Regions from separate parts of the Bacillus sp. 0209A genome, predicted to be linked through region 1. Evidence: a T-box and tRNA genes for the amino acid it is inferred to sense, from the RefSeq annotation. Region 1 holds a T-box; the other holds one or more tRNA genes.
The links. The T-box of region 1 lies ahead of tyrS (tyrosine--tRNA ligase). A T-box ahead of a tRNA ligase gene usually reads a tRNA of that ligase, here a tRNA-Tyr.

Region 1 (16,273 bases):
CATTTTTGAACGAGAAGCCATGTCGCCAACGTGCTTCGGCAATCTTGTTGCCATCCCGCACCCGCTCGTTCCGCAGACGAAAACAACGTTTTGGGTCGTTTGTACGCTGAAAAAACCGATAGATTGGGAGAATCAGCGTGTTCAATTTGTTTGTCTGCTTTGTGTTGAAAAGGAGAACAAAGCGGATTTGCAAAGCATGTACAAATTGCTCGGCAGCATGTTGGATGACCCGTCGGCGGTAAACCAGCTGATCAAATGCCGTTCGTATCAAGAGCTTTCGGAAGTGTTTGACCAAAAAATGCTGAGCTGACAGCCTGTATATACCTTTTTTCCGTTTCCTGCGGAAAAACCTTGAGTGTTTATGAAAGCGATTTCATAATATGATGATATCAACAGCAGGACATGACAAAATTGATTAAACTCTAGGAGGTCTTTTACATGAATATATTACTCGTTTGTGCAGCAGGCATGTCTACCAGCTTACTGGTGAGCAAGATGGAAAAAAGTGCGCAGGAACAAGGAAAAGACTATACCATTTGGGCAGTTTCAGGGGATTCTGTACAACAACATATTGATAAAGCGGATGTATTGCTTCTCGGCCCGCAAGTCCGTTATATGCTTCCGCAGCTGAAAAAATTAGGAGAGGCAAAGGGGGTTCCGGTAGACGTCATTAATACCGTCCATTATGGCACGTGCAACGGGGCGGAAGTGCTGAAATCGGCTGAACAGCTTGGACATGTGTCATAGAGAGGGGCGGGCTATGTGAATAAAGTCAATCAGATCTTAGAAGAAAAGGTCATGCCTATAGCGGGAAGAATTGCGGGCCAGCGTCATTTGCAGGCGCTGCGTGATGGTATCATTCTCACGATGCCGCTGATTATCATCGGTTCCTTTTTCCTCATCATCGGCAACCTCCCGATCCCGGGCTACGCTGAGTTTATGGCAAAAACGTTTGGCAGCTCCTGGTCTGATAAACTGGACTACCCAGTCGACGCCACCTTTGAAATTATGGGCCTTGTCGCCGCGTTCGGCATCGCCTACCGGCTCGCCGAGAAATATGGTGTTGATGCCTTGTCGGCCGGAGCCATTTCACTTGCGGCATTTTTGTTAGCGACACCGTATCAAGTGCCGTTTACGCCTGATGGTTCGACGAAAGAAATCATGGTCGGCGGCGGAATTCCGCTAACACTCATGGGAAGCAAAGGTCTGTTTGTCGCCATGATTATCGCGATGGTATCAACTGAGATTTACCGCCTCATTATCCAGCGCAATTTGGTCTTCAAAATGCCGGACGGTGTTCCCCCGGCGGTCAGCAAGTCATTTGTCGCGTTAATCCCCGGCTTTGCCGTCATCTTTCTGATTTGGGCAGCCCGGCTGATTGTTGAAGCAACACCGTTTGAAAGCCTTCATAATATTGTAAGCGTTTTATTGGGGACGCCGCTTTCTATTCTTGGCGGAAGTCTCGGAGGCAGCCTTGTCGCTGAAGCCGTCAAAATGCTTTTATGGGCCTGCGGTCTTCATGGAGCAAACATTGTCGGCGGCGTCATGGCACCGATTTGGTACGGCGCCATGGATGCCAATAGGATTGCCTTCCAAGCCGGTGAGGAGCTGCCTAAGATTTTCACCCAGCAATTTTTTGATATCTGGATCAATATCGGCGGAAGCGGCGCCACTTTGGCGCTGGTTGTCACAATGTTCCTGCGCGCCCGAAGCAAACAAATGAAGCAGCTCGGAAAGCTTGCGATCGGACCGGCCATTTTCAATATTAACGAACCGATTATTTTCGGTATGCCGATCGTCATGAACCCGATGCTTTTACTTCCGTTTATCATCACGCCGCTTGTCACAGTGACACTCACATACATCGGAATGAGCACCGGGCTTGTCGCCAAACCGGCGGGGATCGCAGTGCCGTGGACCATGCCGCCAATCTTTTCAGGCTATTTGGCGACAGGGGGAAAAGTCTCAGGTGCGGTCATGCAAGCCATTAATCTCGCCGTATCCTTTGTTGTCTACTATCCGTTTTTCAGAATGTGGGATAAACAGAAGCTGAAAGAAGAAAACGATCTGGAGCTGGCCCAAACGCCTGCAGCATCAGATGACAAAGAAGCGGCTCTGTAGAGAAAGGAAGTGAATCGCGTGAATGAGAAAATGGAGCAAATCATTTTTCAAATCATCCTTCACGGAGGAAACGGAAGGAGCTCCGCAATGGAGGCCATTGCCGCTGCGAAAAGCGGTGACGCAGAAGAAGCGCGGAACAAGCTTCAAGATGCCGCAGAAGAATTGTCAAAAGCCCATCACTATCAGACAGAGCTGATTCAAAATGAAGCGGGCGGAGAAAAAACGGAAATGACGCTTCTGATGGTTCATGCACAGGATCATTTAATGAATGCGATGACAGTGAAGGAACTGGCGGCGGAGATCATTGAGCTATATGAAAAAATCACCGAGCAAAGGGGAGCAAGCATATGACAAAAGGATTAAAGATTGTAACGATTGGCGGAGGTTCGAGCTACACGCCAGAGCTCGTGGAGGGATTGATTAAACGGTATGATGAGCTGCCTGTCCGTGAATTATGGCTCGTCGATATCCCCGAGGGCGAAGAAAAGCTCAATATTGTCGGCACGCTCGCCAAACGGATGGTTGAAAAAGCCGGTGTCCCGATTGACATTCATCTTACGCTCGACCGAAGAAAAGCGCTGAAAGACGCAGACTTTGTCACGACTCAATTCCGCGTCGGACTTCTGCAGGCAAGAGCCAAGGATGAGCGCATCCCATTAAAATACGGCGTCATCGGCCAGGAAACGAACGGCCCGGGAGGCCTGTTTAAAGGATTGCGCACGATTCCGGTCATCCTTGAGATCGCAAAGGACATAGAAGAGCTCTGCCCGAACGCATGGCTCGTTAACTTCACAAACCCTGCCGGCATGGTGACAGAAGCCTTGCTTCGCTACTCCAACCTGAAGAATGTCGTCGGTCTCTGTAACGTTCCAATCGGCATCAGAATGGGCGTAGCCAAAGCGCTTGATGTAGATGTGGAACGCGTAGAAGTCCAATTCGCCGGATTGAATCATATGGTGTTCGGGCTGGATGTCTTCTTGGACGGCGTCAGTGTGAAGGATCAAGTCATCGAAGCAATGGGTGATCCGAAAAACGCGATGACGATGAAAAACATCTCAGGCGCAGAGTGGGAGCCGGAATTTTTAAAAGCGCTCGATATCATCCCTTGCGGCTACCACCGTTACTATTTTAAAACAAAAGAGATGCTGGAGCACGAACTGGAAGCATCACAAACGGAAGGCACCAGAGCTGAAGTGGTGCAGAAGGTCGAAAAAGAGCTATTCGAACTCTACAAAGACCCGAACCTTGCGATCAAACCGGAGCAGCTGGAAAAACGGGGCGGCGCTTACTACAGCGATGCCGCGTGTAATTTAATCAGCTCCATTTACAATGATAAACACGATATTCAGCCGGTAAACACGATCAATAATGGTGCGATCGCCAGCATCCCAGACGATTCCGCGGTTGAAGTGAACTGCGTGATGACGAAAAACGGCCCTCAGCCAATTGCTGTCGGGGACTTGCCGGTATCTGTCCGGGGCCTCGTCCAGCAAATCAAATCCTTTGAACGTGTCGCGGCAGAAGCGGCTGTCACAGGCGACTACCAAACAGCACTCCTCGCCATGGCGATTAACCCGCTCGTTCCGTCCGACACGGTCGCTAAACAGATTTTAGACGAAATGCTGGAGGCGCACAAAGCGTATCTGCCGCAGTTCTTTAACAAGATTGAAGCATAGAAAAGCCGGCCTTCAGTGGGCCGGCTTTTTCTTACTTGCTTTCAGTCAGCGCTGCGACCTCTGTCGTCCATCCGAATTCGTCTGCGACAGCGCCTTTTTGAATGCCTGTAATCGTGTCATATAGTTTTTTGGCGATTTCTCCTGTTTCACCGTTGTTAATCGACAGTGTTTCATCCTGCCAGATCAGCTCGCCGACTGGAGAAATAACAGCCGCTGTACCGGTTCCGAAAGCTTCTTCGAGGATGCCGTCTTGATGGGCTTGGATGACCTCATCGATCGCAATTTTCCGTTCAGAAACTTGAAGGCCCCAATGCTTGAGCAAGGCGATGACGGAATTGCGCGTAATGCCTTCCAGGATGCTTCCGTTCAGCATCGGCGTTACGATTTCACCGTTGATTTTGAAGAAGATGTTCATGCTGCCGACTTCTTCGATGTATTTCTTCTCAATGCCGTCCAGCCAGAGCACTTGGGAAAATCCTTTCTCTTCGGCTACCTGCTGCGCTTTTAAGCTTGAAGCATAGTTCCCCGCGGTTTTGGCATTTCCCGTTCCGCCTTTTACCGCACGGACAAATTCATTTTCAACAGCGATTTTGACCGGCTTGATGCCTTCTTTATAATAAGAGCCGACCGGAGAGAGAATGATAAATAGTTTATACGTATGAGATGCCGCAACACCGAGAAAAGGCTCGGTTGCGATGATGAACGGACGGATATAAAGGGACGTGCCCTCCGCGTTCGGAATCCAGTCTTTATCGATTGCGACAAGCTGTTTTAAACCTTCGAGAACCTGTTCTTCATCGATTTCCGGGATGCAGAGTCGGTCGTTTGATTGATTCAGGCGCTCCATATTTTTTTCCGGTCTGAAAAGCAGGACATGGTCATTCTCTGACACGTAAGCCTTTAACCCTTCAAACACGGTTTGGCCGTAGTGATATACCATTGCGGCCGGGTCCATTGAAAAGGGTTGATAAGGAATGATTCTTGGATCGTACCATCCTTTATCCGCCGCATAGTCCATTACAAACATGTGGTCTGTAAACACTCTTCCGAACGAAAGCTGATTAGGATCTGGTTTCGGTTTTTTTGTTGATGTCAATTCAACGCGAATCGTATGTTTAGTCATGGTCAATCTCCCTGCTGTTAAATTGTTTATATTATCAAACTTATTTGAAAATAATTTATATTCTATTGTATACCTTCAACAAATATTCGCAATAGGTTTGCTCAAATTTGTAAGAAATTCATAAGAAAAAAGCAGGAGAAATTAATTCTCCTGCATGTTCATTTGTTCGAACACCCTGTCATAATCGGCGCGAGTGGCATTACGAAGACCTTCAACACGTTCATTTGTAATCTCTTGTTTGCCTTCTTTCAAGCCGTCCAAGAAATATTGAACATATTCTTCAGCTGAAATGCCGCGGTACGTCAGGCCTTGTTTATCGCGTGACTTTTGGTTTAATCCCGTGTCCACCATAGGAGGCGCCATTTCAATCACTTCCACGCTCGTATCGCGGAGTTGGTGTCTGAGCGTAAGCGAGAACGAGTGCAGCGCCGCTTTTGTTGCGCAGTACACTGGATAAACAGCTAACGGGTTAAACGCAAGCCCCGACGTGACCTGAACAATTGCCGCCTCGGATTGCTTCATCAAATGAGGTGTGAAAAGGGCTGATAAATGGACAGGCGCTTGGAAATTAAGTTCAATTTCATCTCCGTCCACAAAAAGCTCCTCAGTCCCTTTGGCAAAGTCGATTTCCTTTTGAATGCCCGCGTTGTTGACGAGAACATTCAGCTCCGGAAATTCCTTTAGAGCCCATTCAAACAAAGCTTTCCGCTGCGAACGGTCTGCAACATCACATTGCTTCGTATGGATGTTTGGGAGCTGCTGTTTCGCTTCCTTGAGACGCGCTTCGCTGCGTCCGCAAATGATGACTTCACTGCCGAGTTCCAAAAGCCGCTTGGCCAGTTCAAGCCCGATGCCCGCGGAACCGCCTGTGATTAAAACTGTATTGCCTGTCATCTTCATGGATGTAACACCTCTAATTCAGTTGGCTGTGATTCCTTTACTATTTCAAATCTTAGCAGGAAATATGCAGCCGCGTCCTATGGGATGCTCAGGATGAAGTGACTTTTCCGGTTCTATAAAATTCGTCAATCGCTTTATCGACATACACCCAGCCTTTCCAGCCGATGTGAATGGTATCTTTCATGAAGTACGGGTCATGTTCATGCCCAGAAAAATCAGCAACCTGGAAGCCCTTCGCTTTAATCTGTTTATTCACCTTTTGGTAATAGTCAGTGCGGCCTTTTTTCGGGAAGCCTGTGTAGTCGTACCATTTTCCGTTAACAGGAATAGTGACAAACATAGGCTCTGCTCCCGCATCCTTCAGGATATCAAGCATCAGCTCGAAATCACCGTATTCCGGTGACACCGCATACGATTTTCCTTTGTTTTTCCCTTTCAGCTTAGGCACTTTCGGCTTTAGCTTTTTATAAACAGGGTTGTCGATGTGAAAATCGTTAGACCCGGAGTGGCGTTTGCCGGATTGTTCTGCGAGTTTATTTAATTCAGCCCATGACTTATCCTTTACTGCCTGTGAGATATGCCGCTTTGGACCGGATGATTCCGTCGCTGAATAATACAGGTCTTTCTTTTCCAGCATGCTGTAATACACTTTTGCCGCCGGCTTCAGCGCGTTCACTTTCCACGTCTGCCCGTTTACGATTGCTTTGTACAGCTCGGAAAGAATCTCATCGTTTTGCACGGCCTTAAAGCGCAGCATGCGTTTCATCATTTTCTTTTTCACATCGGGGTCGACCTGCTCGTTAAACGCCAAATCAAGCCCTTGCAGCGCGGAATAGTTCGGCGCGAAATGCTGTTCATCAGACCCGCGCTTAATAAACCATTGCGGAGACACGATGAATACGATTTTTTTGCCCTTCAACTGATCCATATGGGCAGCGAAGTTTAAAGAATGAATCAATGACTGTGATCCGCCTTTGCCGACAAGGTATGGCGTGAACCCCTCATTGTTCACCTGAAAATAGTTAGATGGGTGGAACTCGTCCAGCCGGGAAAGCTCAGATGACCCGTAAATCGGAAGATATGCCGGATCTTTGAGCATCTGGTCTTGTAAATAAAGCCCTTGAAACATACTTGGGTTCAAGGCTGTTGCTGATTCTTTCACCCGCTTATCGGTGATGAAGCCTGTCAGCCATGAAGATGGAATTGCGATGGCGCCTGCGAAAAGAATAAACGCCAAAATAATTGGACCGAAAAAACGCTTTTTCATTATTTCAACTCAGACAGCTGATTTACAATGTTGTTAGGTGTATTCCATATATCCCGGTCAAACTCAGTGATCGGCACTAAAATATCAAAACGGTTTTCAATCGCAAGCAGCAATTCTACTGTTCCAAAAGAATCAAGCAAACCTTCTTCAAAAATTTCAATATCAGGATTTTCCTTTACGATGTCATCCTGGCAAACCTCTGCTAAAACGTCTAATACCTCTTGTTTAAATTCCATAGCTTTCTAATCTCCTTTAATGGTGGTGATGAAATAGTTTTCCTGAGAAAATATAAAATCCGAAGCAAACGAAGTGGAATGTGATCACAATCGCAAGAGCGGTTGTCCAGCGGTTGGACGGCAGCCATTTGTATTTCTTATTCCACTTCTCGAAAAAGTTGTAACACGTCATCAGCACGGCGTGATAGAGGCCGTAGATGATATATTGCGGCGCAAGCCCGTGCCAAACCCCCATCAGCATAAACAGCAGGAAATACCCGATGTTTGAGACGGCCATACGGTTTTTGATCCACTTTTTCTTTGTCATCCAAAATACAAATCTCATAAACACATAATCTCTGAACCAAAATGACAGAGACATATGCCAGCGGTTCCAGAAATCTTTAATATTTTTACTGATAAACGGTTTATTAAAGTTTTCAGGTGATTTAATGCCCATTATATAGCTGACCCCGACGGCAAACATCGTGTAGCCGGCGAAATCAAAAAATAAATACATGCTGTAGCCGTACATGTACAGGAGGTTCCCAAGAATCTTATTGTGCGTGATCGCGGGAAGATTCATGATGAAGTACGTGTTGATGGCGTAGCCGATAATAAACTTGTACAGGAAACCGATAAAGATTTTATGAATCCCTGTATACAATAGATCGGCGTATTCTTCTTTCGTCCAAGCCTTCTGTTCATCCTTGACGAACCGGCGGTATCTGTCGATCGGGCCGGAGGAAATCGTCGGGAAAAACAGGATAAAATACAGCAGGCGGTGCAGCGGCAGCTGTTCCTTCAACAGACCGTCTCTTGCTTCCATAATCAGCTGAACGCCTTTAAAGGTTAAATACGAAATCCCTAAAAAGCTGATCAGATTATGTGGCGGGTGGTGCGGCTGCGGGTGTGAAAGAAACGGCCATATTTTTGACAAGAATAAAGGCAGAATCGATGCGATAACAGCCCCGCAAAAGACAAAGCCGCTATTCGCTTTCTGCCTGTACGCCAAGTAGCCGCTGATCAAAAGCACCTGCCATATCGTAAACAGACACAGGGCGATGACCCCGTGTACGTCGTGCGAAAAAATTAAAGCTAATATAATGATAGATATGAACATGTTGTATGCTTGAAATCTTTTTCCGTTCAGGCCGAGAATGATCGTCGGCAGAAGAAGAATGCCAAGCAGTATAAAGAATAAAAACGAGCTGTAAGGCGTCATACAAGAACCTCTTCGCCGATGCGTTTCCGGTCAATTTTGCCGTTAGCCGTCATTTGAATGTGATCCTGGTAAATGAATTTTCTCGGGATCATATATGCCGGAAGGGAAGCGGCAAGCTCTTTTTTAATGGCGCTTGTCAGCTGGAATTCCTTCTGGAACTCATGCTCCTCAGGCACAATAGCGGCGATCAGGTACTCAACTGTTTCGTTTGGCTGATACGGAATCACGACAGCAGAGCGAACGTACTGAGACTGTCTGACATGGACCTCGATTTCCTCGAGCTCCATTCGGTAGCCGTGAAGTTTAATTTGGAAATCCAAACGTCCTTGGCAGAAAATCTGACCATCTTGGATATAGCCGGCATCGCCAGTCCGGTATGCCCACTGCCCTTCATAAGAGAAAAACGCTTTATCCGTCAGTTCAGGTTCGCCAAGGTAGCCTCGGCTTACGCTCGGCCCTGCAATGACGATCTCTCCTTTTTCTCCATCAGGAAGCGGCTGTCCCTGTTCGTCCATAATGAAAATGTTCATATCTGGCTTAGCGAACCCGACGGGAAGCGATTCGTTGCGGCTTATGACGTCATCCGTAATTTCAACAGATGTGACAGCCACTGTTGCTTCGGTCGGACCGTACGTATTAAAGAGGTTTGCTTTCGGAAAACGCTCAAGCAGCGCTTTTGCAACAGAAACCGGGAGTACCTCTCCACAGAACATAAATGTGTCCGCATGAGGCAGCAGGTCCTGTGAAAAACCCGGGTCCATCAGGCACATCTGCACAAAGGAAGGCGTTGATGTCCACACATTCAGCCCGGACTTCTTCAGCTCTTCGAATAAGATTTTCGGCTTATTCACAGCATCCTTTGTCACGCAGTGTAAAGTCCCGCCTGATTGAAGGCACGGATAAAGGTCCATGACAGATAAATCAAATGAAAACGGCGCTTGGTTTAAAAATGTTTTTCCTCCGCTGACTGGAAAATCTGCACAAATCCAGTCTGTGAAGCTTTGAAGATTCGCGGCGGAAATCTGCACGCCTTTCGGATTTCCTGTGCTTCCGGAAGTGTAAATGATATAAAACGTTTCGTGTTCCTTGACCCATTGACCTTGGCTGACAGAGCCGTCTTCGTTTTCCAGCAGTTCTTCTGCTGAAACCGTCTGAATCTGGTAGCTGTCTGCATCAATTGAAAGTCCGGCAGCATGGATTAACAATTCTGCTCCAGAGCTTTCGATAATTTTCGCGATCCGCTCGGACGGAATCGACAGATCAACTGGAATATAAGGATGTCCCGCTTTGACACTTCCCAAGAAGGAAACGATCATGTGCGGCTCCATATGGCCGTACACAAGGATAGGGGCTTTCTTTTCCCCGGAAATGCGTTGTTGGATCGCGGCAGCCGCACGGTCAGACTGCTCCCATAATTCCTGATACGTGAGCGACTGGCCTTGAGAGCGGAAGACAACGGTTTGCGGATAAGATTCCGCATGTGTTTGAATAGCATGTAAAAGTTTCATCTTTATTCTCTCTCCAATTAGAAATCGTTATAAATATATGAACCGGTGTTCGCGGTGTGAAAACCATACATAAAAAACAAAACAAGCAGTATTATCAAATAAAAACCTGTATGACATGTCCACTTGACAGCGGGCTTTTCATACAGCTGTTTCATCAATTGCAGCATATCAAAAATCCTTTCCCGTTTTTTCGACAATCACATGAGTATTTGACGATTAGATGCTCAAAAAGTTTCATTTTTTCCCTAAACTCCTCAAATAAATATATCGGCATTTTGCTATTGAAAATGAATCTTTATACCCGCTAGGGCAAGAATGAATTGTCTGAGGCTGATTCATTATAAAAGGTAAAGGTAGAAGGAGTAAAAATGATCTTTTTAACTTTTAAAAAGCGTAATGCACTTAAAAAAAATTTTCTGTATTTGTTCGTTCAGGTGAAAGCAGAAAACTGATGAAATCGGGGCGGAAAGCGTATAATAAGAAAGAAAACGCCTTCTTGCGGTATCTTGTGAAATGGGGGAGAAGTCATTATGATAGATAAGGAAGCAAAAGGAGTTTTTATCAAAGCTGCCGGCTGAAAAAAGTAAGCCTTTTAATAGAAAGGAAGAGGAAGATGAACCAAACAAATAAGGGTGAGGGTCAGACAGCGCCGGAAAAAGAAAGCATGGGGCAGATCCTTTGGCAGTTAACCCGTCCTCATACGTTAACCGCATCGTTTGTGCCTGTGCTGCTCGGAACGGTTTTGGCGATGTTTTATGTGAAGGTTGATCTGCTGCTGTTTCTGGCTATGCTGTTTTCTTGCTTATGGATCCAGATTGCGACGAACTTATTTAATGAATACTACGATTTTAAACGCGGGTTAGATACAGCAGAATCTGTCGGAATCGGAGGTGCGATTGTACGCCACGGAATGAAGCCGATCACGATTTTGCAATTAGCCCTTGTATCATATGGGATTGCCATTTTACTCGGCGTCTATATTTGCGCGAGCAGCAGCTGGTGGCTGGCTCTGATCGGCCTTGTCGGCATGGCGATCGGCTACCTGTATACAGGCGGGCCGCTGCCGATTGCATACACGCCGTTCGGTGAGTTATTCTCAGGCATTTGTATGGGTTCGGTGTTTGTGCTGATTTCGTTTTTCATTCAGACAGATAAAATCAATTTGCAAAGCATTTTGATTTCGATCCCGATTGCGATACTTGTCGGTGCGATTAACCTGTCGAACAACATTCGCGACATTGAAGAGGACAAAAAAGGCGGACGCAAAACATTAGCGATTTTGATGGGGCATAAGGGAGCTGTCACGGTCTTAGCTGCGTCGTTTGCTGTCGCTTATATCTGGGTTGTCGGCTTGGTCATCACCGGTGCCGCAAGCCCGTGGCTGTTTGTCGTCTTTTTGAGCGTGCCTAAGCCGGTTCAGGCAGTGAAGGGCTTCGTCCAAAAAGAATTGCCGATGAATATGATTGTCGCAATGAAATCAACAGCCCAAACGAATACATTTTTCGGATTCCTGCTCTCGATCGGGTTATTGATCAGTTACTTCCGGTAAAAAGAAAGACCGCTTGTTTTTCGTGCGGTCTTTTTTTGTTACATTCGACCGCATTTTGTAAAAAAATTCATAGAACCATACTGGAAGCAGGGCCGTCTAGTACATGGACAGCGGATAAAGATCCGTTAAAGGAGATGACGAAAATGGATTTATCTGTAACACATATGGACGATTTAAAAATGGTAATGGAAGATTGGAAAAATGAATTATTAGTTTATAAATTTGCGCTTGATGCTCTGGATACAAAGTTCTCAATTATCAGCCAGGAATATAACCTCATTCACGGACACAACCCGATTGAACATACGAAATCCCGTGTCAAAAGCTTTGAAAGCATCGTGAATAAGTTAATGAGAAAGGGCTGCGAGATTACGACGAAGGAAATGAAAGAGCACATCCACGACATTGCCGGTGTTCGCATCATTTGCTCCTTTATTTCGGATATTTATAATGTCGTGAATGTCTTAAAGCAGCATGATGACCTGCGAATCATAAAGGTAAAGGATTATATCCAGACGCCAAAACCGAACGGCTACCGAAGCCTGCATTTAATCATTGAGATGCCTGTGAATTTAACGAACCGTGTGGAATACGTCAAAGCGGAAATTCAAATTCGGACGATCGCGATGGATTTTTGGGCGAGTCTTGAGCATAAAATTTACTATAAATTGAACAATGACGTTCCTAAGCCATTAACAGATGAGCTGAAGGAAGCCGCGGAGATCGCCCATTATTTAGATGAGAAAATGCTGGGGATTAAGAAAGAAGTGGATTAGAAAAGACGGCAAAGTGCCGTCTTTTTTATTGAATATCTTCATAAATGTCAGGGGCTTTCGCCTTCATTTGTTTCTTAATGGTTTTCGCTTTCTTCTCTTTTTTCACAGCCTGATAGACAGCGTTTGTCACAAGATCGCCGGCCTGCTGAAGGCGTTCTTTGCTGACATGTTCGATCGAGTCTTCAGGGGTGTGATACCACGGCTCAACTTCTTCGGTTTCCGGATCTCCCCAAATAAAGTTGGCTGAATCAATGCCGGCTTCGTGGAACGGCACATGATCAGACGATCCTCCCTGTGTCAGAGACAGGCTGTCAAACCCAATGTTTTCAGCGGCCGTCTGGCTGGATTCCCAAACAGCGTTAGATTGGCCGTCCAATGTGTTGACATACAGCTCAGACGCATTCTCCCAGCTTGTGCCGACCATGTCTAAGTTGAAGTTCACTTCACTTCGTTTCAACTCTTTTTCCGATAGATGATCTACATAATATGATGAGCCGAGCAGGCCAAGTTCTTCAGCGCCGAAAGCGATAAAGCGGATTTCTTTGTCGGAAGGAAGGCTTTTTAAGACGCGCGCCATTTCCAGCATGACAGAGGTTCCTGAGCCGTTGTCATTTGCCCCGGGGGAAAAAGGAACACTGTCGTAATGGGCCGTCACGTAGACGATCTCTGGATCTTTGATGTTCTTTGGTTTTTTGATCCCGATGATGTTCTGGGAGGTCTGGTTTGTGATTGCTTTTAGGTTTAAGGTTGCTTCTTTTTGCTGGGTAAGGGTTTCGCCGTCTTCTTTTTTAATTCCGACGACGGGAATGCCGACTTCATTGCCTGACAGGTTTGGCGTCACAGGCACGAGGCTTTCTTTGTTGTTATAAATGATGACAGCCTTGGCTCCGGCGGTTTGGGCATTTTTCGCTTTCTCGTAAAATGTAAGGTCTCCTCTGGAAATCAAAGCGATTTTGCCCTTGGCGTCAGCGGTGAAGTCCTTTGGATAGCCCAATCCGGCATTGTAAAGCGGAGCTGTCAGCCCTTTTTCTTCTGTAGGGGCTGAGCCGGATGCCGCTCGGAGAAGAATATCGTGTCCTTCTGAAGAAAGCGTTCCCTCAAGCCGGTCAGGAATACCGAATCGTTGAACCTTCACATCAAACTTTAATTTTCTCAAGGATGAAGCGATCAAAAGGGCACTCTTTTTTTCAGCGGCAGTTCCGGCTATTCTGGGGCCAATTGTTTCACTAAGCTGAGAAATGGTTGAGTACGCACGCTTTGCGTGAAATGGAAGCTCCCGCTCGTTATCTGATATTTGAACAGCGCGGGCGGCAGGGGTGACACTCTGTGCCGGCATGAGAATCGTACCGGCAGTTAAAACGGCCATCGTCATGACAGTTAAAAGTTTTCTCATCAAAAAGAAACCTCCCCTAATGTATGGATGGGGAATATTTCGGGATGCTAAGGGAATTTCCTGCAAAAAGGAGAGCGTTTTTGAAAAGACAGTGCTTAATACCTGTAAAAAAACGCTTATGAATGAAGGGTCATAAGCGTTTTGGGATATCAATCTATTGGAGTTTTAAAAACTTGCGTTTGCCGACTTGGATGATCATATTCTCCTTTATCTCCGCATTGGCGTGAATATCTGTTATTTTCTCTCCGTCAATTCGGACACCGCCGTTTTGAATCATGCGGCGTGCCTCGCTCTTCGAAGAGAGGAGCTCTAATGTGACCAGCAGATCGACAATCGATAATGTTTTCTCACCTTCCCATTGGACAGCCGGAATATCATCAGGCAGGCTGTTTTCCTGAAAGACTGTTTTAAACGAGTGTTCGGCAGCTTCAGCCGCTTCGGCTCCGTGATACATTCGGACGATTGTTTTGGCTAAAAGCATTTTGGCATCCCGCGGATGAACGGCGCCGTTTTCTAGGTCTTTCACGAGCTGTTTTTTCTCCTCAAGCTCTAAGTCCGTTGCCAATTGGATGTACTTTTTCATCAGGCTGTCGGGCAGTGACATCGTTTTTCCGTACATGTCATTTGGATGTTCATCAATGCCGATGTAGTTATTTTTTGACTTCGACATTTTTTCAACCCCGTCTAAGCCTTCCAAAAGCGGCATAAGGATGACGACTTGTTTTTCTTTGTTGTATCGTTCTTGGAAATGCCGCCCCATCAGCACATTGAAATGCTGGTCTGTCCCGCCTAATTCAATATCGCTTTCGAGAACGACGGAATCGTATCCCTGCATCAACGGGTAAAAGAATTCATGAAGCGAGATCGGTTTTTGCATGGCAATTCGTTCTTCAAAATCGTCGCGTTCCATCAGGCGGGCTACCGTTATTTTGCCTGCCAATTCAATGACATCTTCCAGATTCAATGTTTTCAGCCATTTCGAGTTGTAGTGAAGCTCGATTTTTTCTGGATCCAGAACTTTCCCGAATTGCTCAAAGTATGTTTTGGCGTTGTGCTGAACTTCTTCATCAGTCAGCTGCTTTCTGGCTGCCGATTTTCCGGTCGGATCACCGATTTTTCCTGTGAAATCCCCTATTAACAGCTGGACAATGTGGCCGTTTTCTTGAAATTGGCGAAGCTTGTTTAACACAACTGTATGGCCCAAATGTACATCCGGTGCAGACGGATCTAATCCGAGCTTAATTTTAAGCGGTGTGCCTGTGAAAACGGATTTGACGAGCTTGGCCTTTAATTCCTCCGGCGGTATGACCTCATGGGCGCCAGTCATGTATAGCTGAAGCTGTCTTTCGACTTCTTTTTGCTGTGCTGCTGTGAGCTGCTCAAATGTTTTCATGATTCTTCCTCCTTTTTTAGAAACACAAAAAAGAGCCCATCCCGAAAAGGGACGTGGCTCAATGCACGCGGTACCACCCTGGTTGAAGACATCGTCTTCCGCTCATTCGAATAACGGTTTCCCGTTCTTTGCTACTAAGGTTCACAAAGAAAGCTCGGGGAGGTAATTCACGGTTGCCTGTGCGCCGGCTCGCACCTTCCGCCGGCTCTCTGAAACAGGGAGACAAAACGCTACTGGATTCCCGTCAAAGCTTATGTTGTATGAAGATTGTCAGCTACCTTTCTAAGCAGCTCTGTCAATGTTTTCTGTTCGTTCTTCGTCATACCCGCAATGAGCTCTGTTTCCCCTTTGTGAAACTCCGGGTAGAGCTCTTCGATCGCTTGTTTTCCGGAATCGGTGATGGAGACAAACACGAGCCGTCGATCTCTTGTGTCGATGCTTTTGCTGCAAAAATTCTTTCTTTCGAGCGTTTTGATCACGTTGCTTGCTGTAGCTGTTGAAATGCCTGACAGCTCAGCAATTTTTCTCGTTTCGAGCGCCCCCCATACCCATAGATCATAAAGGATGGAGAAAGCGGTCCAAGAAAGGCTATAGGAAGAAAGAACCTCAGTCTCCATTTTGACACGGAGCTTTTGCGCAGACCGATACAGGTTCGTCGCAATCGATATGGCTTCCAGGTTGAGTGACTCAACGGGCATTTGTTTAAGCTTAGAAAGTGTGTCATGTTCTTCTTTCCGAAGCTGCTGATGTTGATAGGAACGTTCCATTTTTTAGGCCTGCCTTAAATTATCAGAATCATTAGCTATGAAATGAATTGTAACAGAGACCGATTTGAACTTCAAGCCTATATATCGGTTGAATAAAAAAGGCCCCCACAACACCAAAATAAACAAAAACTCGCAAACGGGGGTGCCATCTTGCAAAAATATGTTCAAGCCGTCTATAAACATGATCCGTTTCACCTTTTTTCAGCAGAGCATGTGGTGACATTAGCAGTGATCGCCGTCTTGGCCATTCTGTTGTTTTTGTTCCGCCAGACGGTCAAGCGGCCTAAACTCAGCCAGTTTTTGCGCTATTTGTTTGTGTTTCTGCTGCTTGGCTCGCAAATCGGTTATCAAATATGGATG
Region 2 (16,273 bases), on a different contig from region 1:
CACCGATTATTACGTTACGTATAAGATATGCTAAATTTTAAACATTGTCAAGATGTTGGAATACGGAGAATGAAGTATGAAATCTTGCTTTCCCTTTAAATATACATCCTGAATCTTTATCCAAGGCTTATGATATCTATCACTTTAATTTTTTTAAATACAAGAAAAATTTTATAATCATTTTCTTGTTTAGTAAATAACTGAGTTCAATTAGCAACTATAAATGAATACTGGTTCCTACTTTATTTTCAACAGCCCTAACGACCAAAAATTTACCGTGTTTAAATCGGTTGAACTAGCTGCTGTGGATATTGTTATCGCTAGAATTCCCCAATTTCTCCGTAGATGTCACTTTCCCTGAAAATACCTTCTTTATATTTTCATATTCTTTGGCAATCTTAAATATTTGTAAAACTAAACATAGCCATCTTTAAAACAAAAAACCCCTTTGGCTAAAACTGTAGCTGTGAAATAAAGGTTGATCAAAAATAACACATGAACCTTCAGTGTACGGCAAATTTAAAGAATCCATTTAGAAAAAAAGATAGATCAAAATGGATTCTACAGTTTTGAATACAGATGGAATCTTTATAAAAGAGTTTGATCATTTTAGGTTGCGATTTTTTGAACATTAGCACCCGATTGTTGAATAAATCTAAAGGTTTTTTGACTTGTTTTCCTTTCTTTTGAAGCGATAAAGAAGTATGTTTTCACATTTTTCATAAATTTTTATGGTAGTTTGAGTAACATTTAGTTTAGGGAATGTTAAATATATAAAAGTTGAAACTGCTAGGCTTATTAATACTCCTGCTAAAACATCAAAAGGATAATGAACCCCAACCCATATACGGGAGACTCCCACAAGAACAGCTAACAATACCCATAAAATTGACCAGCCTCTTTTAAAGAGCCAGAATGAAATACAATATGAGAAGAATAAAATTGTATGGTCACTTGGAAAAGAATTGTCTTTTTCTTTATGTATCAGTTTATTAACCTCTCCCAATTCAACAAAAGGTTGATAATTCGAGTGAAATACCCCTGCAACCTTCCCTATCGTAAAGGCACAAATGAAAGCGATAGATGCACAAAGAATCATAATTCTATTATCCGTATCTCTTGTAAACCAAATAAAAAGAACACTTAGTGCAAGTAAAAAAACCATATATTCAGCAATAAAACTAAATACAGGATTCAAAAAGGGATGTTCTTTTCCTAAGTCATTAACTAGTCTAAACAGTGATATATTAACTTCTGAAATATCCAAACCCAACACCATCCAATCTCTTTTTAGAACATAGTAAAAGAAAATTAGATGACCTGCCATCGAATCAAATTACATTATTTGAGATTAAAGTTACATTTTTGTAAGATTGGTGTCACATCATTTATGTAAAAAGGGGACCCAAAATCAATTGGAATCCCCTTATAACTTTTAGTTACCTGCCTCTTTAGTTAAAATAGAAAAATACCCTTAGACAAAAATTATCTAAGGGAAAAAGCGTCGTAACATTTTTATAAACGTCGTAACTTTATTTTAAACATCACATCTTTTTACAAAAATCGCGACTTTATTTCAAAGCCACAAAACAACCAAAGGGGTTAAACATTTTACTCCACAGTAACACTCTTCGCAAGGTTACGAGGCTTATCAACATCACAGCCGCGATGCAGTGCAGCATAGTAAGCGATCAGCTGCAATGGAACAACAGAAACCAATGGAGCAAGCGCTGGGTTTACTTCCGGCAGTACGAATCTGTCATCCGCATCGTCTAGGCCTTTCAGTGAGATGATGCATGTGTTTGCTCCGCGAGCGGCAACTTCTTTGACGTTTCCGCGGATGCTTAGGTTTACGTGCTCTTGTGTCGCCAGTGCGAATACTGGTGTACCTTGTTCGATCAAAGCAATCGTGCCGTGCTTCAGCTCTCCGCCGGCAAAACCTTCAGCCTGGATGTAAGAAATCTCTTTCAGCTTCAGTGCGCCTTCGACACATACGAAGTAGTCAAGGCCGCGTCCGATGAAGAAAGCGTTTCTGGATACAGTCAAGTATTCACGTGCGATCATTTCCATTTCGTCTTTCTGGTCGCAAAGGGCTTCCATTGCGTTTGCAGCGATACCAAGTTCTTTGACGAGGTCAAATCCGATATCAATGCCGTTTTTGTCTGCAGCTACAGATGCAAGAACCGCAAGAACTGCGATTTGTGCAGTGTATGCTTTCGTTGACGCAACAGCGATTTCAGGGCCTGCATGAAGCAGCAATGTGTAATCAGCTTCACGAGAAAGCGTTGATCCCGGTACGTTTGTGATTGTCAGAGCTTTATGTCCGAGCGCTTTGACTTGAACAAGTACCGCGCGGCTGTCTGCTGTTTCTCCGCTTTGAGAAAGGAAAATGAAGAGCGGTTTCTTAGACAGGAGCGGCATGTTGTAAGAGAATTCACTCGCTACATGCACTTCAACCGGCACACTTGCCCACATTTCAATATATTGTTTACCGACAAGTCCTGCATGGTAGCTTGTTCCGCAGCCAATGATATAGATGCGGTCCGCTTCCGCTACAGCGGCAGCGATATCGCCAGGCACAGACAGCTTGCCGTGTTCATCTTGATACGTTTGGATGATTTTGCGCATGACAACAGGCTGCTCATCAGTTTCTTTCAACATGTAGTGAGGGTATGTGCCTTTTTCGATATCACTGGCATCCAGCTCAGCGATATAAGAAGCACGGGAAATCACGTCACCATCAAGGTTTTTGATGACAACTTGATCATCAGTGACGATGACCATTTCTTTATCCATCAGCTCTACGTATTCATTGGTCACTTGAAGCATTGCCATCGCATCAGATGCTACGACGTTGAATGTATCTCCAAGACCGACTAATAGAGGGCTTTTGTTTTTCGCTACAAAAATCGTTTCTCTGTTTTCGTTGTCGAATAAAGCAATTGCATAAGAGCCTTTTAACAGTGTAAGTGTTTTGCGGAACGCTTCTTCTGTTTCAAGTCCTCCGTTGACAAATTGCTCGATTACTTGAACAACTACCTCTGTATCGGTGTCACTTTTGAGCTCTACATCTTGCAAATACTCTTGTTTCAGCTGAACATAGTTCTCGATCACACCGTTATGAACAAGTGTAAAGCGGCCCAGTGCGCTTTGATGCGGGTGAGCGTTCAGATAGCTTGGTTCGCCGTGTGTTGCCCAGCGAGTATGGCCAATTCCGGCCTTCGCCTCTGCATTGGCATCCACAACTTCACGAAGATCAGCAATGCGTCCTTTTTCTTTGAACACATGAATCCCCTGTTCGTTGGCAACAGCGATACCCGCAGAGTCATATCCGCGGTACTCAAGCTTTTCTAACCCTTTCAGTAAAATTTCCTTCGCATCAAGCTGACCGATATAACCTACGATTCCACACATAATTTCTTCCTCCTAAGATTGTAAAAGGAGACGAAGAAAGTCGAATTTCAAGGGGACTTTCAATCGTCCCCTCCTACATGTTTTTGGAAGATCATGTGATTTCTCTTTGTGCAAGGAGTCGCCTCCTTGGTTTGAAGAAATCCTTACGGCTGTGATCTGCATAATCAGCCGGGAGGCATCCGCCGAAAATTCGATAACCTCCATCCTCGTCAACTAAGCCTTTTTTCGGGCGCTTAGTCCGGGCGCTATAATTATAGGTGAAGCAATAATCCCATCTTTTCTTCCTCAGAGAAAATAAGAACAAGACAAGCTTGATTTTACAGCATGTGCCATGCACGGTCAATTGTTTTTTAAACAACTTTGCCGCATGTCTCACCATTATCATATGTAAACCTCGCTTGTCTTGTTCGCTCTCTGATGATAGGCTTCGTTACTCCAATCCCATTTCTGACCGCACAACTTCAGCAATGCGATTTACGTATTCATCGCACAGCTCTTTCGTTTTCGCTTCAGCCATAACACGGACGAGCGGTTCAGTGCCTGAAGGGCGCACCAAAATCCGGCCGTCGCCGTTCATTTCTTTTTCAACTTCAGAAATAACAGCTTTTACTTTTTCATTTTCTTCGACTTTATATTTATCAGTTACTCTCACATTGACTAACAGCTGCGGGAACTTCTGCATTTCAGCTGCAAGCTCTGACAGCGGCTTCCCTGTCGCTTTCAATGTGTTCATCAGCATAATAGCAGACAACAATCCGTCCCCTGTCGTGTTGTAATCAAGGAAAATAAGATGTCCTGACTGCTCACCTCCGACATTGTAGCCGTCATGTTTCATCGCTTCTACTACGTAACGGTCGCCGACAGCTGTCTGAACGCTGTTGATGCCTTCTTTTTCGAGCGCCTTATAGAAGCCGAGATTGCTCATCACGGTTGAAACGACTGTATCATCCTTTAAGCGGCCCTCTGATTTCAGGTATTTTGAGCATATGTACATGATTTGGTCGCCGTCAACGATATTTCCTTTTTCATCGACCGCAATCAGGCGGTCGCCGTCACCGTCGAACGCAAGGCCGAGATCGGCGTTTTTCTCTTTGACAAACGCGCTGAGCGCTTCTGGATGTGTCGATCCAACGCCGTCATTAATGTTTAACCCGTTCGGGGAAGTGCCCATTGTTGAAACATCTGCATCTAAATCAGCAAACAGGTGTGTCGCCAAGGACGATGTTGCGCCATGAGCACAGTCGAGCGCCACATGAATGCCTGTGAAATCTTCATCAGCTGTCTGTTTTAAAAATTGCAGATATTTTTGGCCGCCTTCAAAATAATCATTTACAAGCCCGAGATCGGCTCCGACCGGTCTTGGCAGCTTATCCTCCGGTTCGTCCATCAGTCGTTCAATTTCAGCCTCCTGTTCGTCGGAAAGCTTAAATCCGTCTCCCCCGAAAAACTTGATGCCGTTATCCTGCACTGGGTTGTGAGAGGCAGAAATCATGACGCCTGCCTCTGCATCCATCGCTTTTGTTAAATAAGATACACCAGGTGTAGAAATGACACCCAGACGCATGACTTCTGCGCCAATGGATAAAAGTCCGGCGACAAGGGCTCCCTCCAGCATATGGCCGGAGATCCGTGTATCGCGGCCTATCAGCACTTTTGGACGTTGTTTGTCTTTTGTCAGCACATATCCGCCGAAACGTCCGACTTTAAAGGCCAGCTCAGGTGTAAGCTCACTATTGGCGACACCTCTTACACCATCTGTTCCAAAATACTTGCCCATTTTATAATCGCTCCTTTTTTATTCTGATGATGATTGTGAACCAGAAGTAGATTCGTCCTCATCCTGATCTTGGTTTTGATCTTTATGTTCGTCTTGTTTTTGATCATTGCTGTTTTTCGTTGTATCTTGCTGGTTGTTCTTTTGATCATTCGTTTGTTGACCTGTGTCATCCTGGTTCCCTGATGTATTGCTGCTGTTGTCATTAGTTGATGTATTGCTTTTTTTAGACGTCAGCTTGATTTTGGCGTTTTTCTGTCCCAAGGACCAGGTTACATTTTGAGGCCCGTTTACTTCAAGCTTCACGCTATGCTCCCCGTCATCTAAATCTGAAACATTCACATACAATTCAATATCTGATTTTTCCAGTTTTTTTATATTGCTGGGAGAGCCTTTAGCCGTCACGTCTATCGCTTGCGAATCAGGATCTAGAAATTCAATGTTTTGCGAGCTGCTCAGCCCTACAGTCTTAATAGAGACATTCTCAAACTTCTGATCCGCTTCACTATCTACTTCTATATGCAAAGTCACCTTTGACGGCGAGATTTTTTTGACGCCGTCAGGAAGCGGAATATCTGCCTCGATATCGGAATCCTTGTTAATTTTGCTTAAATCTAAGCTGACGCCGTCTATAAATTCAAGAGAATCCAACACATCCTGCGAGCCGTAAACCGTTACCTCACTGGGGCTGGATTCAATATTCGCTATACTGACACCGTCAGGAAGGCTTCCTGTCCGTTCAATTTTAAAGGGTACTTTTTTACTTGGGCTTGTCACCGGAACGGTAATCTTGATGACCGAGGGCTCCACGTCCACAGGAAGCGCGTTTCCGTCCTTATCATAGACAGTCACTTTTGCCTCTTTTTCAATCGTTTCATCTGCGTTTTCCAGGTTCACTGAAGCTTTCACAAGAGAAATATGATCAATCACATCTTTAGATCCGGTAATCTGCACATTTTTCGGACTGACAATCGGCTGCTCCGGAGAATAGCCTTTTTTCATCTTGCTTTTATTGTAGTACTCCACTTCTACGGGAAAGCTTTTGGTCATCCGTTCTTGAATCGTAACTGTCGTAACAGACGGATTGATTGAGATTGTCAGCCCATCCGACACGTTTTTGGCCTTTAGCTCAACCTTATGTGTGCCGGTTTTTAAATTTTCCATGTCGGCATATATTTCAAAATTCTTGGTCTGTCTAGCCTTTTTCACGGCACTTGTCGAGCCTTTTATCGTGACATTAACCGTTTGCGGAACACCCGTCACGACGTAGTTTTCATCATCGTAATACGCTTTGACCGGAATGTCGGTCAGTGTTGCCTCATCAATTGTTGATGTCGGAAAGAAAGATTCACCCGGTTTTTTCGGAGTCGGTGCTTGATTGCTGTTGACCGCCACATAAAGCAAGAGCGCGAAAAGCAGAGCAATAATTTTCACAGCCCAGCGATTGTTTAAGAATTTATCCATTTTTCTTGCCCCTCCAATACCAGCGGTTAGAAGAAGTGTCTTTGGTGTTTTTCTTAAACTCGGCTTCAAGCATTTCTTTCAGCGCTTCTTCGGTCAGCTCTCTGTGAAGGTCGCCGTTCTTTGCCACACTGACGCCGCCGGTCTCTTCAGACACAATAATCGTCAAACTGTCTGTCACTTCACTGATACCGACAGCCGCTCTGTGCCGCGTACCCAGTTCTTTTGAAATAAACGGGCTTTCCGAAAGCGGCAGATAGCAGGCGGCAGCGGCAATTTCATTATTCTTCATAATCACAGCACCGTCATGAAGCGGGGTGTTCGGGATAAAAATATTGATCAGCAGCTCAGAGCTGACTTTGGCATTCAATGGTATGCCTGTCTCAATATAATCGCCCATTCCAGTGTCCCGCTCAATGGTCAACAGGGCGCCTATACGGCGTTTCGCCATATAATTGATCGCTTTTGTGATTGCCTCAATCGTTTTCTGCTGCGCTTCCTCCACAGGCGTGCCGCTTCTTGAGAAAAAGCGGCCCCGGCCAAGCTGTTCAAGCGCTCTTCTCAGCTCAGGCTGAAAAATAATAATAATTGCTAAAAATCCCCATGTTATTGCTTGGTCCATCAGCCATTGAAGCGTGCCGAGGCCCAAATATTGGCTGGCCATACGGACAAGCACGATCACGACAATTCCTTTTAACAGCTGAACCGCTTTCGTGCCACGTATGACCATAATAAGTTTATATATCACATACCAAACAAGGAGAATATCAACGGCATTGCCGAGGTACTGCAAAAAAGGGATATCCTCAAAAGCCATTTCCTCGTCCTCCAAGATTTCAGTCATTTCGTATTTTTGTGTTTTACGTGTTACGCATATGTACTTAACATAGCGAGCCCATTATACCACATTTCGATTCGGCAAGTGAAATGCGCCAGCTCTTACAGCCCGTAAAAAAAAAGAGCAAAGCAACTGACACGCTTTACTCTTTTTCGTTCGGTTTTAATGCATTGAGTACACTTTTCCCCGCAGACTTCAATTTATACCATGTCCAGTCAAATAATTGATTGATTTCTTCAATCTGACCGGTGACTTGTCCAGCAGAGGCCATATACTTTTCGCCATTTACGACGGTTACATCCCCGTCTATTTTGCCTTTAATAATCAGCTTGCCGTTTTTGACAGTGACATCACCTTTGACCGTCTCACCTTCAGGCACGATCACAGTATGGTTCTGCACCACAAGATTCGGCTGCTTAGACACGCTGAAGTTGTGGTCATTATGCCAGCTGTTTAAAAAACCTCCGCCCATCAAAATGATGAATACCGCAGCAGCTGCGATAACAGGATGGGTTCTGAACCACCTTTTCACAGAAGCTCTTTTCTTCTCCTTAGGCAATTTAGCCATGACATTAGCGGTAAAATCCGCGGGGGCTTCGACATGCGATGTGCTCCGGACGAGTGCTATAGATTTTTCCATCTCATAAAAATGCTTTCTGCATTTCTCGCATGTCTCAAGATGTTCATTTAATACGTGTTCATCTTTTGGAAGGATATCTCCATCAAGATGCATATGCATAAGCTGCACAATTTGTTCAGGACAGCTCATTTCATCACCCCACTTAAAGATCCCTTAATTGTTTTCGAAGAGCCTCTCTGCCTCTGTGAATCCGCGTTTTCACAGTCCCCACAGGAATGTTTAGAATCTCGCCGATTTCAATTAATGAGAGTTCGTCAATATACTTTAATACGATAACTGTTCTGTATTTGTCAGGAAGCTTTAAAATTTTCTGCTGAATCGTGTTTGAGAGCTCCAGCGACACTACTTCATCTTCTGGCAAAACTCCGTCTGCGGCGATTTGCGAATACATGGTCAAGCCTTCCGTACCAGCCACCTCTGCATCGAGGTAATAATCCGGCTTCTTTTTGCGAATGCGGTCAATAGTCAAATTGGTCGCGATTCGATAAAGCCAAGTTGAAAATTTCCGGTTAATATCAAAACTGTCGATATTAACGTACGCCCTGATGAAAGCCTCCTGTGCAATATCCTCTGCCTCATGCACATTGCCAAGCATACGGTAGCAAAGCTGATAAATTTTATCCTTGTAAATATCTACGATGTCCGCAAATGCATTTTGGTCGCCTTTTTTGACTTGCTTAATTCTCTTTTTAATCATCATTTCCATATTTATCTAACCTCTGCCTTCACCGGTCTGTATGTATACGAGCTTCGTTTTAAAAGGTTTCAATTTTTTATAAAATAAGTTTAACAAATTTTTGGCAGGGTGTAGATGGTAATTCGTGAATAAACTACCTTAACATATTTTTAAAATTATTATACAGACTGAATAGTTAGAAGTTGGAATGATTTTCACAAAATAAAAAAGACACCTTTTGGTCAAAGGTGTCTGTGACTGGGCTAGCTGGATTCGAACCAACGCATGACGGAGTCAAAGTCCGTTGCCTTACCGCTTGGCTATAGCCCAATAATGGTGGAGGGGGGCAGATTCGAACTGCCGAACCCTGAGGGAGCGGATTTACAGTCCGCCGCGTTTAGCCACTTCGCTACCCCTCCGTATTTTGCAAAGACAGTGCCGGCAAGAGGACTTGAACCCCCAACCTACTGATTACAAGTCAGTTGCTCTACCAATTGAGCTACACCGGCAAGATGGTGGAGGATGACGGGCTCGAACCGCCGACCCTCTGCTTGTAAGGCAGATGCTCTCCCAGCTGAGCTAATCCTCCAAATGGTGACCCGTACGGGATTCGAACCCGTGTTACCGCCGTGAAAGGGCGGTGTCTTAACCGCTTGACCAACGGGCCGTTTGTGTTCTCGTCGAGCTGACAAAAGTTATTATATACAGGTTACCCCCTGTTTGTAAAGAGAAAAATTAAATTTTTTATTTTCAAACTTTTTAACTCCTTTTTTAACTGAAAAAGCCTCCCAACATTAGTCATTTATTTTATGATAGAGACAAGCGAAGCAAGAGAGGAGAAACCAATATGATTCTAGTCAGTTCTTGCCTTGGAGGCATTGAATGCAGATACAACGGCTCTCACGCCGCATCAGAGAAAATCAGAAAACTCATCGATGAAAATAAAGCAGTCATGGCTTGTCCTGAGCTTCTCGGCGGCTTTTCCACTCCCCGTGAGCCTGCAGAAATCATCGGAGGCACCGGCGAGGATGTTCTCAATGGAACCGCTAAAATCGTGACAGCCTCAGGAGAAGATGTAACAGAGTTATATATGAAAGGCGCCGCTAAAACATTAGCTTACGCAAAAGCAATCAATGCATCCGCTGTCATATTGAAAGAAAACAGTCCATCGTGCGGAAGCAATTTCATTTATAACGGCACATTCACTGGCAAAAAAATCGCCGGCAGCGGAGTGACCGCCGCACTGCTAAAACAAGCGGGCTGCCGTGTCATTTCAGAAAACCAGTTAGACGACATATTGTAAGGAGGGCACCCCATGACTCAAGACATTTCTTTATCCTTCTATAAACCTGAACATTCGCCGGAACTTCAATCATTTACCCTAAACAACGATGACAAGCGCTTTACCTCTCTCCCCAAAGAGGTGCTGACTCAGGCCTTAGGCATACAGGACCGGTATCCGGCTGTCATCTTAAATGACAATCTGCCAGTCGGCTTTTTCATTTTACATACATCAAAAGAAACGCTTGCTCCCTATACTAGCAATCCATTTGCTTTACTGCTCAGCTCCCTGTCTTTAAACGCTGTACATCATGGAAAAGGCTATGCAAAAAAAGCAATGCTTCAGCTTCCCTCGTTTGTGAGCAGTTATTTTCCATGGTGCGATGAAATCATTTTGGCCGTCAATCACCTAAACACACGCGCAAAACACCTTTATATGAAAAGCGGGTTCCTAGATAAAGGACGGCGAAAAATCGGGCCGCTTGGAGAACAGCTGATTCTTCATTATTTCCTATAGTCTCGGGTGAAATAAAATTTCAAAAATATAAAACCCAGTTGAAATATCATAACGGAAGTGAATATACTGAATAGTAAGATACATCATTTTAAAACAGGGGGCATCCTCATGTCAGAACTATTAAACCTTCACCGGCTTACAACAGAATCACGCAATAGCCAAACAGCGGAAATCCACAAAACAAACACTCTCGGCATCCTCAAGATGATCAACAACGAAGATTTGAAAGTCGCTGCCGCCGTTCAGCAGGTTCTCCCTGATATCAAAACAGCTGTAGACTGCGCATACAACTCGTTTCAAAATGGTGGCCGGCTCATATACACAGGCGCCGGCACAAGCGGCAGACTCGGTGTCATGGATGCTGTTGAATGTCCTCCCACCTACAGCGTAAGCCCGGATCAGGTCATCGGAATTATGGCTGGAGGCCCCAAAGCATTTTTGCAAGCAGCAGAGGGCATTGAAGACAGTGAAGAAGCAGGAGCCGAAGATTTAAAAAACATACAGCTTACGTCAAACGACACAGTCATTGCCATTGCAGCAAGCGGCCGCACACCTTATGCCGCAGGCGCCCTCACATACGCCCGTAAAGTAGGAGCACACGCCATCGCCCTTACCTGCAATGAAAATTCCGCCATCAGCAAGGAAGCGGATCACAGCATTGAGGTTGTTGTTGGCCCTGAGGCCATTACAGGATCAACACGTATGAAAGCCGCAACCGCTCATAAAATGATTCTAAACATGATATCCACCGCAGTAATGGTCAAAATCGGCAAGGTTTACGAAAACTTGATGGTAGACGTCAACGTCAGCAATAAGAAACTAAAAGAACGAGCCATCAGCATCATCCAAAGCCTTACTAACGCTTCATACGACACAGCCAGACATACACTGGAACAAGCCAATGATCACGTCAAAACGGCAATCCTCATGCTCAAAACAAGCACAGATCAAGAAAAAGCTCAAACATTGCTTGAGGAAGCAAACGGTTTTATAGACAAAGCAATCGAAAACTACCATTCATGATAAGGAGAGAACGAGCATGGCAACAGGCGGTTTAGCGATCATCCAATCAATGAAGCACAAGCTCCCTCCATCCGAGCGTAAACTTGCGGATTACATCCTAACTCATCCCCACAGGGCAATAGAAAACACTGTCAGCGAAATAAGCACCTTAGCCAATTCAAGTGATGCTGCCGTCATCAGGCTCTGCAAATCACTCGGACTAAAGGGTTTTCAAGATTTAAAAATGAGAGTAGCAGGCGATCTGGCAAAGCCTGCTGTTCAAGGCTACCGGGACATTGCGCCCCACGAACCGCTGTCCTCCATTTCTGAAAAAGCGGCCGGCAATGCCATTCAAGCCATTCAAGACACCTCAGACCTGATGGACTATAAAGAGCTTGAACGAGCGGTTTCTCTGCTTCTCCAAGCACATACTGTGCATTTTATCGGCGTCGGGGCTTCCGGCATTGTCGCCAAGGACGCCCAGCAAAAGTGGCTTCGCATTCATAAACTAGCAACCGCGTTCACAGACACTCATCTTGTGGCATCATTAATCGCAAATGCAGATAAGGATGACATCGTATTCGCTATTTCGTTTTCGGGAGAGACGCAGGAAATCATTGAGCTGCTCACGATGGCTAAGGAAAAAAGCATCAAAACGATCAGCCTCACACAATTCAGTCAGACATCAGTCTCCGCGCTGGCTGATGTCCCGTTGCACACGGCACACTCCAATGAAGCCCTGATTCGAAGTGCAGCCACTTCCTCCCGCCTCGCCCAGCTTTTTATGATTGATGTTTTGTTTTTAGGCATGGCGGCTGAGCGGTACGAAGAAACAACCGGATATATCGATAAAACGAGAGCAGCCATAAAATCTATGAGAAAAAAATAAGGCATCTTGATGAGGAGGGGTTTTGATGAGCAAAGAAAATAACTACCATCATCTCGCAAAGAAAATCCTTGAGCTATGCGGAGGAAAATCCAATATTTCCTCGTATACGCATTGCATGACGCGCCTGCGTATTACGCCTTACGATGAAAGCAATACAGATGCTCACGCTTTAAGAGAGCTTGACGGCGTATTGGGGGTCGTCGAAGCTGAAACCATCCAAATCATCCTTGGAGCAGGAATCGTCAATCATGTCACAGCCGCTTTCTCAAAGCTTGTGTCAGCAGAAGAAGATATCGATGTCAAAGATGCAGCTGCCAAAAAGAAAGCCGATATAAACCGAAAAAACGCCACTCCATTTAAGCTTTTCTTACGTAAAATTGCCAGCGTCTTTATCCCGCTAATTCCCGCACTCGTCGCTTCCGGTTTAATTACTGGGATTACCAAAGCAATCATTCAAGCCGAATGGCTCTCTGCAGAATCACAAGTCGCTATTATCTTGACAGTCATCGGCTCCGGGCTGTTCACTTATCTCGGCATTCTCGTCGGTATTAACGCATCGAAAGAATTTGGCGGAACACCCGCTCTTGGTGCTCTGGCGGGGATCTTGATTTTGAATCCGGAGATCGCAAAGATCGTTTTATTCGGAGAACAGCTTCTTCCGGGCAGGGGAGGGCTGATCGGAGTTCTTTTCGCAGCCATATTCATCGCTTACACCGAACAATTTATCCGTCGTTTTATTCCTCAATCACTTGATATCATTGTCACTCCAACCGTTTCACTGTTAATCACCGGAATCGTAACGTATGTTTTATTTATGCCTTTAGGCGGCTTCATTTCTGATGCCATTACATCCGGCCTTCTGTCCATCCTGGACATCGGCGGCATCGCTGCAGGCTTTATTTTGGGCGCAACCTTCCTTCCTCTCGTCGTGACCGGACTGCATCAAGGCTTGACGCCTGTGCACATGGAACTGATCAATTCAATTGGAAATGATCCTCTGCTCCCGATTCTGGCGATGGGAGGCGCGGGACAGGTAGGTGCGGCCTTTGCCATCTTTGTCAAAACAAAAAAAACAACATTAAGAAAAGCGATCGCCGGCGGGCTCCCCCCAGGGTTTCTCGGCATTGGTGAACCGCTAATCTTCGGAGTTACGCTGCCACTTGGACGTCCGTTTTTAACAGCATGCTTAGGGGCCGGAATCGGCGGCGCTTTTCAAGCATATTTTCAGGTAGCCACCATTGCCATTGGTGTCTCCGGGCTGCCGCTTTCCTTTCTCGTCCTGTCTTCGCAAATTATCCTATATATCATCGGACTCTTTATTTCCTACGCGGCCGGCTTTTTATTGACCTACGCGTTCGGATATAAAGATGAAATGGCTTCTCAGTTCTATTAAATGGTTTCTGTTTTTGGGATAGTAACGGGATAGAAGCATGGAAAGGAGCAAGCCTATGAAAACAAAGACACTTTCCTTATTCAGTGCCATTTTAACCTTTTCTATATTGGTGTCGAATGAAACCTTCGCGCAAACAGCAGACAACCAAATTGAGCCGAAAACCATAAATTCAGAAACTGTACAATTCTTGTCGAAGAAACTAAGGAAGGTTGATCGGATGATAGAACGGGATGTTGAAGCAGGATTTCCAGGCGCCGTTCTTGTTATCGTGAAGGACGGCCGCATCATTAAAAAAGAAGCGTACGGCTACAGTAAAAAGTACGAAGGATCAGAGCTGCTGCGCCGCCCAGTTAAAATGAAAAACCACACGATGTTTGACTTGGCCTCAAATACAAAAATGTATGCAACGAATTTTGCATTACAGCGCTTAGTCAGCCAAGGAAAACTCGACGTCTATGAGAAGGTTTCTGCTTATTTGCCTGATTTCAAGGAGAAGCCGGGAGACCTCATAAAAGGAAAAAACAAAATTCGTGTCATCGATGTCCTGCAGCACCAATCAGGACTTCCCGCAAGCTTTTACTTTTACTCACCGGAAAAAGCCGGTATGTACTATTCTCAGGACCGGAATAAAACGATTGAATATTTAACGAAAATTCCGCTCGATTATGAAACAGGGACAAAACACGTATACAGCGACATAGGATATATGCTCCTCGGCAGTATTGTCGAAAATCTCACCGGTAAACCGCTTGATGTATATGCGGAGCAAGAACTTTACAAGCCGTTGGGGCTGAAGCATACCTTATACAATCCGTTGCAAAAAGGATTTAAACCGAAGCAGTTCGCAGCGACTGAACGTATGGGCAATACGCGGGACGGCTTTATTCATTTCCCTAACATCCGTACAGATACGCTGCAAGGAGAAGTGCATGACGAAAAAGCATTTTACTCAATGGGAGGCGTGTCCGGACATGCCGGATTGTTCTCAAATGCAGATGATATGGCCATTCTGCTGCAAGTCATGCTAAACAAAGGATCATACCGAAGCGTTTCTTTATTTGATCAGAAAACAGCCGGCCTGTTCACGGCACCTTCAGCAACAGACCCAACATACGCTCTTGGCTGGCGGCGAAACGGCAGTAAAAGCATGGAATGGATGTTTGGCTCCTATGCCAGCGAAAGTGCTTACGGGCATACCGGCTGGACAGGGACAGTTACGATCATTGATCCAACTTACCATTTAGGCATCGCATTGTTAACAAACAAAAAGCATTCGCCAGTTGCTGATCCAGAGGAAAATCCTAACGTGTTTGAGGGTGATCAATTTCCAACAGGCAGTTACGGGAGCGTCATTACCGCGATTTATGAAGCGATGGAATAAATGATTCGACGATAGGAGGAAGTTTCTATGAAACCTGTCTTTCCGCTTATCCTTTCAGCCGTTCTCTTTCTTTCATGTTTTCTCGGCGCCGGCCAAGCAAAAGCTGCTTCATCCAACAGCTCACCCAACGCCAAGCAGCTTGTCAATCGCATGACGTTAGATGAAAAACTCGGCCAGATGCTGATGCCTGATTTCAGAAATTGGCAAAAGGAGGGCGAGTCTTCTCCACAAGCCTTTACAGAAATGAATAAGGAAGTCGCTAGCCTCATCAAGAAATATCAATTCGGCGGCGTCATCCTTTTTGCGGAAAATGTAAAAACAACAAAACAAACTGTTCAATTGACAGACGCTTACCAAAAAGCCAGCCCCAAAATCCCTCTCATGCTAAGTATTGATCAGGAAGGGGGCATTGTAACAAGATTAGGGGAGGGGACTAATTTCCCGGGGAATATGGCACTGGGTGCAGCCAGAAGCAGAATCAATGCCTATCAGACTGGCAGCATCATTGGAAAAGAGCTTTCAGCCTTAGGCATTAATACAGATTTCAGCCCTGTTATGGACATTAATAATAATCCTGATAATCCGGTCATCGGCGTACGGTCATTCAGCTCCAATCGAGAACTGACAGCACGACTCGGTTTATACACGATGAAAGGTTTGCAGCGGCAAGATATAGCCTCTGCCCTCAAACATTTCCCGGGACATGGAGACACGGACGTTGACAGCCATTACGGACTGCCTCTCGTTCCCCATAGCCAAGAACGCCTTCGTGAGATCGAGCTCTATCCTTTTCAAAGAGCCATTGATGCCGGTGCTGATATGGTGATGACAGCTCACGTTCAATTTCCTGCCTTTGATGGCACCACATACAAAAGCAAACTCGATGGATCGGACATTCTGGTTCCGGCTACACTCTCGAAAAAGGTGATGACCGGTCTTCTTCGTCAGGAAATGGGATTTGACGGCGTCATCGTTACCGATGCCCTCAATATGAAAGCAATCGCAGA

Region 2: it has a tRNA-Tyr gene. The T-box ahead of tyrS (tyrosine--tRNA ligase) is inferred to sense a tRNA for this amino acid. The anticodon was not compared.

Annotation. Positions count from the first base shown of each region.
Region 1 covers NZ_JBAIZV010000002.1:267,203-283,475, forward strand. The annotation lists gene licR (transcriptional regulator LicR) at 1-310, shown strand, start outside; gene licB (PTS lichenan transporter subunit IIB) at 439-747, shown strand; gene licC (PTS lichenan transporter subunit IIC) at 763-2,121, shown strand; gene licA (PTS lichenan transporter subunit IIA) at 2,140-2,472, shown strand; gene licH (6-phospho-beta-glucosidase LicH) at 2,469-3,797, shown strand; gene V6D44_RS06585 (branched-chain amino acid aminotransferase) at 3,829-4,920, opposite strand; gene V6D44_RS06590 (SDR family oxidoreductase) at 5,062-5,820, opposite strand; gene dltD (D-alanyl-lipoteichoic acid biosynthesis protein DltD) at 5,909-7,087, opposite strand; gene dltC (D-alanine--poly(phosphoribitol) ligase subunit DltC) at 7,087-7,323, opposite strand; gene dltB (D-alanyl-lipoteichoic acid biosynthesis protein DltB) at 7,340-8,527, opposite strand; gene dltA (D-alanine--poly(phosphoribitol) ligase subunit DltA) at 8,524-10,035, opposite strand; gene V6D44_RS06615 (teichoic acid D-Ala incorporation-associated protein DltX) at 10,053-10,202, opposite strand; gene V6D44_RS06620 (1,4-dihydroxy-2-naphthoate polyprenyltransferase) at 10,649-11,584, shown strand; gene ywaC (GTP pyrophosphokinase YwaC) at 11,728-12,360, shown strand; gene V6D44_RS06630 (M28 family metallopeptidase) at 12,386-13,753, opposite strand; gene tyrS (tyrosine--tRNA ligase) at 13,908-15,149, opposite strand; T-box leader at 15,191-15,403, opposite strand; gene ywaE (tyrZ transcriptional regulator YwaE) at 15,398-15,913, opposite strand; gene V6D44_RS06645 (YwaF family protein) at 16,064-16,273, shown strand, end outside.
Region 2 covers NZ_JBAIZV010000008.1:50,708-66,980, forward strand. The annotation lists gene V6D44_RS19900 (undecaprenyl-diphosphatase) at 656-1,279, opposite strand; gene glmS (glutamine--fructose-6-phosphate transaminase (isomerizing)) at 1,612-3,414, opposite strand; gene glmM (phosphoglucosamine mutase) at 3,845-5,191, opposite strand; gene cdaR (CdaA regulatory protein CdaR) at 5,210-6,652, opposite strand; gene cdaA (diadenylate cyclase CdaA) at 6,645-7,466, opposite strand; gene rsiW (anti-sigma-W factor RsiW) at 7,630-8,256, opposite strand; gene sigW (RNA polymerase sigma factor SigW) at 8,270-8,833, opposite strand; tRNA gene V6D44_RS19935 (tRNA-Gln) at 9,062-9,133, opposite strand; tRNA gene V6D44_RS19940 (tRNA-Tyr) at 9,138-9,222, opposite strand; tRNA gene V6D44_RS19945 (tRNA-Thr) at 9,240-9,312, opposite strand; tRNA gene V6D44_RS19950 (tRNA-Val) at 9,317-9,392, opposite strand; tRNA gene V6D44_RS19955 (tRNA-Glu) at 9,396-9,470, opposite strand; gene V6D44_RS19960 (DUF523 domain-containing protein) at 9,651-10,106, shown strand; gene V6D44_RS19965 (GNAT family N-acetyltransferase) at 10,119-10,601, shown strand; gene murQ (N-acetylmuramic acid 6-phosphate etherase) at 10,710-11,624, shown strand; gene V6D44_RS19975 (MurR/RpiR family transcriptional regulator) at 11,641-12,492, shown strand; gene V6D44_RS19980 (PTS transporter subunit EIIC) at 12,518-13,885, shown strand; gene pbp4b (penicillin binding protein PBP4B) at 13,941-15,266, shown strand; gene V6D44_RS19990 (glycoside hydrolase family 3 protein) at 15,294-16,273, shown strand, end outside.